3 regions of the Streptococcus sp. NSSLK0004 genome follow, and region 1 is predicted to be linked to each of the others. Evidence: predicted binding sites of a transcription regulator. Region 1 holds the regulator's gene; each other region holds the start of a gene.
What was found. The regulator NrdR, encoded in region 1, represses ribonucleotide reductase genes. The targets are predictions, from matches to a motif close to ACACNATATATNGTGT.
Positions count from the first base shown of each region.

Region 2: the regulator NrdR is predicted to act here: its motif matches at 1,134-1,149, upstream of nrdD (anaerobic ribonucleoside-triphosphate reductase).
Region 3: the regulator NrdR is predicted to act here: its motif matches at 912-927, upstream of nrdH (glutaredoxin-like protein NrdH).

Region 1 covers NZ_CM180142.1:359,452-362,774, forward strand. The annotation lists gene AC4CS8_RS01965 (transposase) at 1-958, shown strand, start outside; gene nrdR (transcriptional regulator NrdR) at 1,201-1,668, shown strand; gene AC4CS8_RS01975 (DnaD domain protein) at 1,674-2,840, shown strand; gene dnaI (primosomal protein DnaI) at 2,837-3,323, shown strand, end outside.
Region 2 covers NZ_CM180142.1:72,060-75,382, reverse strand. The annotation lists gene nrdD (anaerobic ribonucleoside-triphosphate reductase) at 1-1,038, opposite strand, end outside; gene AC4CS8_RS00465 (quinol oxidase) at 1,192-2,763, opposite strand; gene AC4CS8_RS00460 (bifunctional folylpolyglutamate synthase/dihydrofolate synthase) at 2,974-3,323, opposite strand, start outside.
Region 3 covers NZ_CM180142.1:618,945-622,267, reverse strand. The annotation lists gene acnA (aconitate hydratase AcnA) at 1-726, opposite strand, end outside; gene nrdH (glutaredoxin-like protein NrdH) at 1,026-1,244, shown strand; gene nrdE (class 1b ribonucleoside-diphosphate reductase subunit alpha) at 1,573-3,323, shown strand, end outside.

The DNA of each region.
Region 1 (3,323 bases):
TGTTCATGCTCCCTCTAAGTCTGCTTATTCTCGTTTTATTCAGGATTTGGAAGAGGTCTGTCCAGACATTGACGAGTGGGTTTTATCTGGCATATCTGAACTATACAACCTTCTTCCGGAATTTGGTGTTGACTTAGCCCTAGATGGCAAGTTCATTGATAGTTATGCAACACCATATGGTAAGAAACAAAGAAAGGATAGACGCTCTGACTGTGATGCCGATATGGCTATAAAAAAACGTCATCATAAAAATGGAACGGTCTCTATGGAGAAACACTATGGCTATCGTTGTCATCTTGTGGTTGATGCGACCTATGAACTGCCTGTTGCTTGGGAAGTGACGACGGCCTCAGAAGGGGAACCTACTGTTGCCAAAAGGCTGATTCGAAACATGCGTCAAACGACCATGCAGAGAGCGGAATATTTGATGGCAGACCGTGGTTATAGTGGAATTCCTCTTCAGAATCTCATAGAAGAAGCCACGATTATTCCTATCATTGATCATCCTCATAAGTGGAAAGAAGATGAAACCAGGCAATACCTTGATACGGATGTGATTTACAATCAATCTGGAGAAGTCTTTTGGGTGGATGACAAGGGCAAAGCGATTCAGCTTATCTATAAGGGGTACGATAAGTCTTGTGACAGTTTGCGGTATGGTTTTCATCCCCGTTATCAGGACAATCGCATCTTCCGTTTAAAACGGTCGGTAGAACCTATTATCTTTAATCAAGTAGCTAGAGATAGTCAGAAGTTTAAACGACTCTACAAGAAGCGGACAGCTGTGGAGAGGGTGAATGGGCGTATAGACCGCGACTTTCGATTCGAGAAGCACACTATCCGAGGGCTTAAGAAGATGAGTCTAGCTATTGCCATGAGTTTTTTAGTGATGGTTGGATTTGCCTTAGCCAAACTCAAACAAGGCCAGAATACTCATTTAGCCAGCTGGGTAGTCTAAAAATAAAAAATAGTTCAAAAACCAAGGGGGTAGTACGCCCTTTTTTTCAGTTTTCGAGCCATCTCAATCCATCAGTGGAGGAAAATTCTTGAGTTTAAGAGAGTTAAACCAAATATTTTTGTCAGAAAAGCGAACGGGTTTTGAAAAATACAACAAAGGGAATGATTCTTCTTTTTTTTGCCTAGTCCTTTTGTTTAAAATATGGTACAATGAAGTGATAATGATAAGTTAGGAGTAAGTGTATGCGTTGTCCGAAATGTACGAGTTTGAAATCTAGTGTTGTAGATAGTCGTCAGGCAGAAGATGGAAATACCATTCGTCGTCGCAGAGAATGTGAACAGTGTGGCAACCGCTTTACAACCTACGAACGAATAGAAGAAAAAACCTTGGTCGTAGTCAAGAAAGATGGTACGAGAGAGCAATTTTCTCGGGAAAAAATCTTTAATGGAATCATTCGTTCTGCACAGAAACGTCCGGTGTCTAGTAGCGAAATTGATGAAGTTGTCAATCGGATTGAACAAAAAATTCGATTACAGAGTGAAAGCGAAGTAGAGAGTGATGTTATTGGTAACTTAGTAATGGAAGAACTGATGGAACTGGATGAAATTACCTATGTTCGTTTTGCTTCTGTTTACCGTTCCTTCAAGGATGTTGAGGAGCTAGAAAATCTACTTAAGCAGTTCACAAAGGGGAGTAAGAATCGGAGATAGTGCTTATGAAACCGAATGATACCTATGGGTACGTTGAAAAAAATGCAATTAGTCCAGATTGGATGAGTTTGATAAAATGCTATCAGCCTATTATTACCATGTCAGGATTGGTTTTGTACCAGTATCTTTGGGCTCACTACGATAATGGTTGTGGTAAATATCGCTTTAGCCAAATTTTGAATCAAATCGATCTTGGGCAGCAGGCGACACAGTCTTTAGAACAGGCTTTTGATGTCTTATCAGCAATGGAGTTGCTAGACATCTATCAGGATGAGTCTGGGTACCAATTGCTTTTACGAGAGCCTCTATCCTGCTCTGCTTTTCTCCAAAAAAGCCTCTATCAGAAATTATTGGTTAAGAAAATTGGCGAGGCAAATGTAGAGTTGTTAAAGGGGCAAGTACCTATCAAGACGAAGGTGTCTAAGCAATTTTCGGATGTGTTTGATAGTAAAGGGCAGGCGAATATCGCTCCTAGTGTTAAAGAGGGATTTGATATAGAAGCTTTTCAAACGATGATGACAAGAGATCAGTTGCGTTATCAAAATGAGACGGATGACATTTTGGCGTTACATCATTTGGCTGAAAAGTCAGGTCTACCTTGGTTAGAATTGTATCGGATAGCTAAGAAAACGGCCCATGAGAAGGTAATTCAGCCTAAACGAATGCAACAGGAAATCCAAAAAGGGGTGCAGGGGAGCGAGCAGCTGACTAGACAGGAACAGGCGATTGTTCAAGAAAGTCGTTCCAAGACAGCGCTGGAGTTTTTGGTCTTTTTGAAGGAAACGCGTAAGGCGACAGTGACTAGCTCAGAACGTACCTTTATTAAGAATCTCGTTGAGCTAGGCTTGTTGGATGAGGTGATTAATGTTTTAGTGCTCTACACCTTTAACAAGGTGGATTCAGCCAACCTCAATGAGAAGTATGCAATCAAGCTGGCCAATGATTTCTCCTATAAGGACATTCATTCAGCAGAGGCAGCCATTCTTTATTTGAGAGACAACCAAGTCGGTAAGAAAACGCAAACCAAGCGGACAGTGGCTACTGTAACCAATAATGTTCCGGATTGGAGCAAGCAAGAAGTTAATACAGAACAAACAGCGGAAGGTCAGGCTCAGTTGGCGGATCTTTATCGCCAGTTTGAAGAAATGGAAAATAAGGGAGGTGGCCTATGAAATCTGTTCAAGATAGACTAGGGAAAGCTAGCAACGTCGGTCGTCAGTCCTATGACCAATTGGTTGCAGAAATCATGCAAGACAAGGAAGTGGCAGACTTTATCCGCCAACAAGGACTCAATCAAGATGAAATTAGCCGCTCTATTTCCAAGTTTTATGAATTTATCAACGAACGTGACAAGTTTCAGTCGCAGGATGAGGCGTACATTGCTAAGGGCTATCAACCTGTTTTGGTCATGAATCAAGGGTATGCAGATGTGTCCTATCTGGAAACGGCAGAGTTGGTCGAGTTGCGTAAACTAGAGGCGATAAAAGATCGCATTCAGCTGATTAATCTACCAGCTAGCCTAAAAAATGTAACCATTGCAGACCTGGATCGTCAGGATGAAAACCGGGTTGGAATTATGTTGGCTATTTCTGAATTTGTTAAGCGTGTTGGCCAAGACAATAAGGGAATTTATCTCTACGGGACCTTTGGAATTG
Region 2 (3,323 bases), 290 kb from region 1:
AACTGTGAAAATCAATTTAGGAAAGATAGCTGTCCGCCCTTCACGGCCAAGACCCTTGATACGAATATTCAAAATTGCCTTTTGAATTTCTCGTTCAAACCAAGAGGTTCCTAGACCAAAACCGAGCGAGGTAAACGGCGTCTGCCCATTGGAAGTAAAGAGGGTATTAATCTCATATTCCAAAGACTGCATAGCATCATAGATGTCTTTTTGCGTTTTAGCTCGTGCATAATCTTTCTGTTTAGCAGGCAAGACCCATTCCTGTGCTTCTTTTAAATGCTTTTGATAATTGAGCTCTGCATAGGGGGCTAAGACCTCATCGATACGGTCGGCTGAACAACCACCATACTGACTAGAAGCCACATTGGCAATAATCTGCGAAATTTGAGCTGTGGCTGTCTGGATAGACTTAGGACTTTCTACGTCTGCATTTCCAATCTTAAAGCCCTGAGCCAACATCCCCTTGAAATCAATCAAACAACAGTTGGTCATTGGTGTGTAAGGGCTATAATCTAAGTCATGGTAATGAATATCCCCTTTTTGGTGAGCATTGGCAACATGGGCAGGCAAGAGTTTGAGACCAATGGACTTGCCTACAATTCCCGCTGTTAGGTCACGCTGGGTATTAAAAACATCCGCATCTTTATTGGCGTTTTCATTAACCACCGTCTGGTCTTTGCTCAACAACTTATGAATTTCAAAATTTATATCAGTCGCTTGATGGCGACGAAAATCGCGCTGAGTCCGGTATTGGATATATCGCTCTGCCACATCATATAAGCGAGCCTTGAGTAGCTCCTGCTCCACAACTGTCTGAATTTCATAAATCTGGATATCTCTCTCAAATCTCCGATCAATCTCAGCCAAACTCGCCTCTAAAACTATTTGTAAAGCAGATTCCGATACAGGATGTACTACCTCTTGGTTAGCCCGCTGAAGAGCAGAAAAAATTTTATCCTGATCAAAGGATACTGTCCGTCCATCACGCTTCAAAACCAATAACTTTATGCCAGGTAAGACATGCTCCTGCACACTCATTTGACTAACCTCCAATATTCTCATTGGATATAGTGTAGCACTTTACAGAACAAAAATCAATATCTTGTGTAAAAAAGAAAAATTATATTTTTTATACACAAGATATGGTGATTTCATAAAAAGAAAAACGACTGCCTATCACAGTCATTTTTATTATTTCTTTTTATAAAGCAGCAGATTCTCTGTATCCAATTCCACTTGAGTATAATTAGCTTCTAAATTTGTTTTGACATCATCAAGCAAGGGAATCGCTTGGTTAACAACTACAAAAGCTGCATTATTTTTATTCAAATCATAGGTGATACTAGATTGATTTGTTTCCGTATTTAAATAAGGTGTCGCAGTAATGATTGTTCCAGCAGCCAAGCGACCACTTTTTAGGTAAATCTGGGCGCTGTCATCCCAAGCATAAATAGTATCTGACGTTTCCGAATTTTCCTGAATGTACTGAGAAATTTGCAAACGCTCCTGATAAATATCTCCCTGATTCCAGTAAATCCAAAGAGACTGCAATGGAATCATAATACAAGCAATAAGTGGTAGATATAAACTTGATTTAAGATAATTCAACTCTCCCACCCTGACTTGATCCGAATCATCAACACTCTCTTGTATAAGAGGGCGCAGATGAAGTACCGCCAATAGGAAACCATAAGGAAAAAGAATGGTTAGTTGACTAATCTCAAAATTTTCATTTCCAATAATGAAAATTAACTGCAATATAAAGGTCAATAAGACCGTCGCTTTAATATAGCCATGTCGTCCATCTGCAAGAGAGATTATTGTTTGTAGGAAATTTTTAAAGAAGCCCGTTACTATCAAGAAGCCAAATACAATCAATATGGTCCATAAGATTCCCGAATAACTAAAATCCAAACTGATGTTATAGAAGAACGTTTGTTGAATCGCCGCACCTAGTATCTGAGCTACAAAAGTATAATATCCCACTGAATAGATTATCAACAGGAAACCAAACAAAATTCCCAAGAACTGATAAAACCCACGCGATAATTGCCGGTTGCGGACATTATAGACCAAAAGAACAAGACTAGAAACGAGCCATAAGATTGCACCCTTTGGATAAATCATAAAGACAATCGCTGCATCTATTCCATAAAGAATAAACGCCTCATCACGCACCGCATTTTCGAAATAACGAATCAAAAACCAAATACTTGTCAAAAGAAAAGGCATTGCAAAGAGACTTGCATAAATTCCACCAAAATCTAAAGCCAAAATAAACAAATAAAACCAAATGAGTAAATTGTCCGCTGTTTTCTGCGAGTGACTGAAGTAAGCGATAATTTTATAAAGGTAAGTCCCAGCTATACTAAGAGCCACCCACTGCAACAAGACCAACCCAATAGTAGTGCCAAAGAAGGATCCCACATAGGTTAACAAATAATAAAGCACACCACTAGTTCCAAAAAATGACTCATACGGATTCTGTCCTGCTTGCATAGCAAGACCAGCATAGAGATTTTGCGATTGGATATTATTAGCCAAGCTAGATAATAAAGGATTAGCTACTGATAACAAACTAGCGAGAGCACTTAGCAACAAGACAAGCCATCGTTTTGTCGGAACCATTTTTTCCTGATACTCTCTATTGAGCGCCCGATCATTTTGTCTTCTTCTGCTCCCTCTTCGAGCGTTTCTCGAATAAGAATCACTCCGCGAATAGGTCGCTTGTTGAACTTCTTGTTGAACTTCTTGATCCGTCATGTTCTTCTCCTTAGTATAATCATTTCCATTATACCAAAAACTCCCTTGTCTGTCATTCACTGTCCAAATCTTTTGTCAAGTCTGCAAAGCGTTCCAATTCTCGAAAAGTATGATAATTTTTTTCAAAAAAAGCCTGTAGAAACATTTGTCTTTCTTCTTCTGTCATACCTATCTATTCGCAAAAAAACAGGCAAACCTGCCTGCTTAAATTTACATAGATAAAAATTTTCGAATTTCAGATATAAAGTACAACGAACCAGTGATAAATAAACAATCTTCTCTTGTAGCATTCTCTTTCCACTCACGAACAAATGCTCGATAGTCTGACCGATAGATGCCGGTCCCATCCGCATCCTCTTCTCCAATTGATTCAACATAATCAAAACTAGTCAAGATTATATTTGCATCTGGAAGCCGCACTTTTAGCGCAGCTAACATCTCTTTAAAGTTTTTTCGCTTCAAAGCTGAGAACAATATGGTTACACAACCTTTGCTTTCTTGCTGAACAAACTCCATTAGACGCTCGATTGCAGGAAGGTTGTGAGCCCCATCCAAATAAA
Region 3 (3,323 bases), 260 kb from region 1:
AATCACCTCTGGCACAGGGAAATAGGAAGCCTCGCCAAGCATGGCCGCTTCTGCTTCAATTCCTCCCACACCCCAACCAAGCACACCAATTCCGTTGATCATGGTTGTATGGCTATCTGTCCCAAACATAGAATCTGGATAGAGCCAACCATCTTTTTCAATAATGACATCACTCAAAAATTCAATATTAACTTGGTGAATAATACCGGTTGCCGGCGGAACCGCTCGATAATTATCAAACGCTCCTTCTGCCCATTTCAGAAATTGATACCGCTCCTGATTGCGTTCAAATTCCAACTCAATATTTTGCTCTAAAGCTGTATCAGAGCCAAAGAAATCGACCTGCACACTATGATCAATAACCAAATCCACAGGAATTTCTGGATTGATCAAATCAGGATTACCTCCTTGTTTGACGACTGCATCCCGCATGGAAGCTAAGTCAACAACGACTGGTACTCCTGTAAAATCTTGCAAAATAACTCGACTGGGTTTAAAAGGAATTTCTCCCTTTGGAGCATAAGCCTGATAGGCAACAAGATTATCTATGTGATATTTTAGAACATCTACCCCATCTTCTTTTCGAATTAAACTTTCGAGTAAAACACGAATTGTATAAGGAAGTGTATGAATATCCACTCCATTTTCCTGACACAACATTTCTAAATCAAAGTAACAATATGCCTTCTTATCAATATATAATGTATTTGTAAACCTTTTCTCCATTTATGTCACCTCAACTATTTTGTCTTTATATTATACATAATTGTTTTATAAAAAGGCAATTCCTTTCTTACTTTTTCACGTTATATTTTATAACATTTATAGAGAAACGAGAATTTTATACATGACATAACTGATAAAACACTATCTTTCCAATAAACTCCAAAATTTGACTATATTAGGTTTTTACACTATATATAGTACTCTTAGATAAAATATAACACAATATTTAGTTTTTACTTCTTGACTTTCACCACAAAATCTTGTATCCTAGATTGGTGATTAACAAAAAGGAGAGAGTTATGGTAACTGTATACTCAAAACATGATTGTGTCCAATGTAAGATGACCAAGCGTTTCTTGGACCAGCATAATGTTGCTTATCAAGAAATCAATTTGGATGAGCAACCTGAATTTATCGAGCACGTTAAAGGTCTTGGCTTCTCATCTGCTCCTGTAATCGAAACAGAGATAGAAAGTTTCTCAGGTTTCCAACCAAGCAAACTAAAAGCACTTGTTTAACAAGTGCCCTATTGGAGATTGGTAAAAAGTTTAACTCCACTACTCAAAGTTTGAGTCAACATCTCACCACAGTGGTTGATTGGCTTTAACAGTCCGGTGGACTGTTAAAAGTTGGAGATGGGATTTGCAAAACAAATTTCAGAAATTCGTGTACTACACTTCAAATCTAACCTCCAATAAGTCACTACTCTGACTATTGGAGCTATGTGGGAGGGCAAAACGGTCGTTTTAGCTCAAAATGAGGACTTGTTAACGAACCTTTTTTGAGGTTAATCGAGTTCTCTCCCACTCCCATTTTTTCATTTATTTATAGAAAGAGATTACAATCATGAGTTTGAAAGAATTAGGCGATGTGTCCTACTTCCGTTTAAATAACGAAATCAACCGTCCTATAAATGGACAAATTCCACTTCATAAAGATCAAGAAGCTCTCACAGCATTTTTTAATGAAAATGTACTTCCAAATACAAAACAATTTGACTCTATCTTAGAAAAAATTGATTATTTAATAGAAGAAAACTATATCGAAAGTGAATTTTTACAAAACTATAGTCCAGAGTTCCTCATTAAAATCGAACAGTTTTTGAAGGATCAAAACTTCCACTTCAAGTCTTTCATGGCTGCCTACAAATTCTACAATCAGTATGCCCTTAAAACAAACGACGGTGCCTACTATTTGGAGAGCATGGAAGACCGTGTTCTCTTCAACGCCTTGTATTTTGCAGAAGGAAATGAAGAATTGGCACTTAATTTAGCTAATGAAATGATTCATTTGCGTTATCAGCCTGCTACTCCTTCTTTCCTCAACGCTGGTCGCGCACGTCGTGGTGAGTTGGTTTCTTGTTTCTTGATTCAAGTAACAGATGACATGAACTCAATTGGTCGCTCCATCAACTCCGCTCTGCAATTGTCCCGTATCGGTGGTGGTGTCGGAATTTCACTCAGCAACTTGCGTGAGGCAGGGGCACCAATCAAGGGTTACGAAGGAGCTGCCTCTGGGGTCGTTCCCGTTATGAAACTCTTTGAAGATAGCTTCTCTTACTCTAACCAACTTGGTCAACGCCAAGGTGCTGGGGTTGTTTACCTTGATGTCTTCCACCCGGATATTATCGCCTTCCTTTCTACTAAGAAGGAAAATGCCGATGAGAAAGTACGCGTCAAAACCCTATCGCTTGGTATTACCATTCCAGATAAGTTCTATGAATTAGCACGTAAGAATGAAGATATGTACCTCTTCAGCCCTTACTCTATCGAATTGGAATACGGTGTGCCTTATAGCTATCTGGATATTACAGAAAAATATGATGAGTTGGTGGCAAACCCACGCATTCGCAAGACCAAAATCAAGGCTCGTGATCTAGAGACAGAAATTTCTAAACTTCAACAAGAATCTGGGTACCCTTACGTCATCAACATTGATACTGCTAACCGCAGCAATCCAGTTGACGGTAAGATCATCATGTCTAACCTCTGTTCTGAAATCCTTCAAGTACAAACTCCTAGCCTTATCAACGATTCTCAGGAATACTTGACAATGGGAACAGATGTATCATGTAACTTGGGTTCAACCAATATTGTTAACCTCATGAAGTCACCCGACTTTGGTCAATCTGTTCGTACCATGACACGCGCTTTAACATACGTTACAGATCATTCACACATCTCTGCCGTTCCTTCTATTGAAGCTGGTAATGAACAGGCTCATTCAATCGGTCTTGGGGCAATGGGACTTCACTCTTACTTAGCTCAAAACTTGATTGATTACGGATCAAAAACAGCCGTAGAATTTACTAATATCTACTTCATGCTCCTCAACTACTGGACCTTGGTAGAATCAAATAATATTGCCCGTGAACGGAAAACAACTTTCTATAATTTTGAAAAATCAAAATATGCAGACGGTACTTATTTCGACAAGTATGTAACCGGTGATTACCAACCACAATCTGACCGTGTCAAAGCACTCTTCAAAGGAATCTTCATTCCAAGTGGACAAGATTGGGCTGAATTGCGTGAAAAAGTAATGGCAGATGGTCTTTATCACCAAAACCGTCTGGCAGTTGCACCAAACGGATCAAT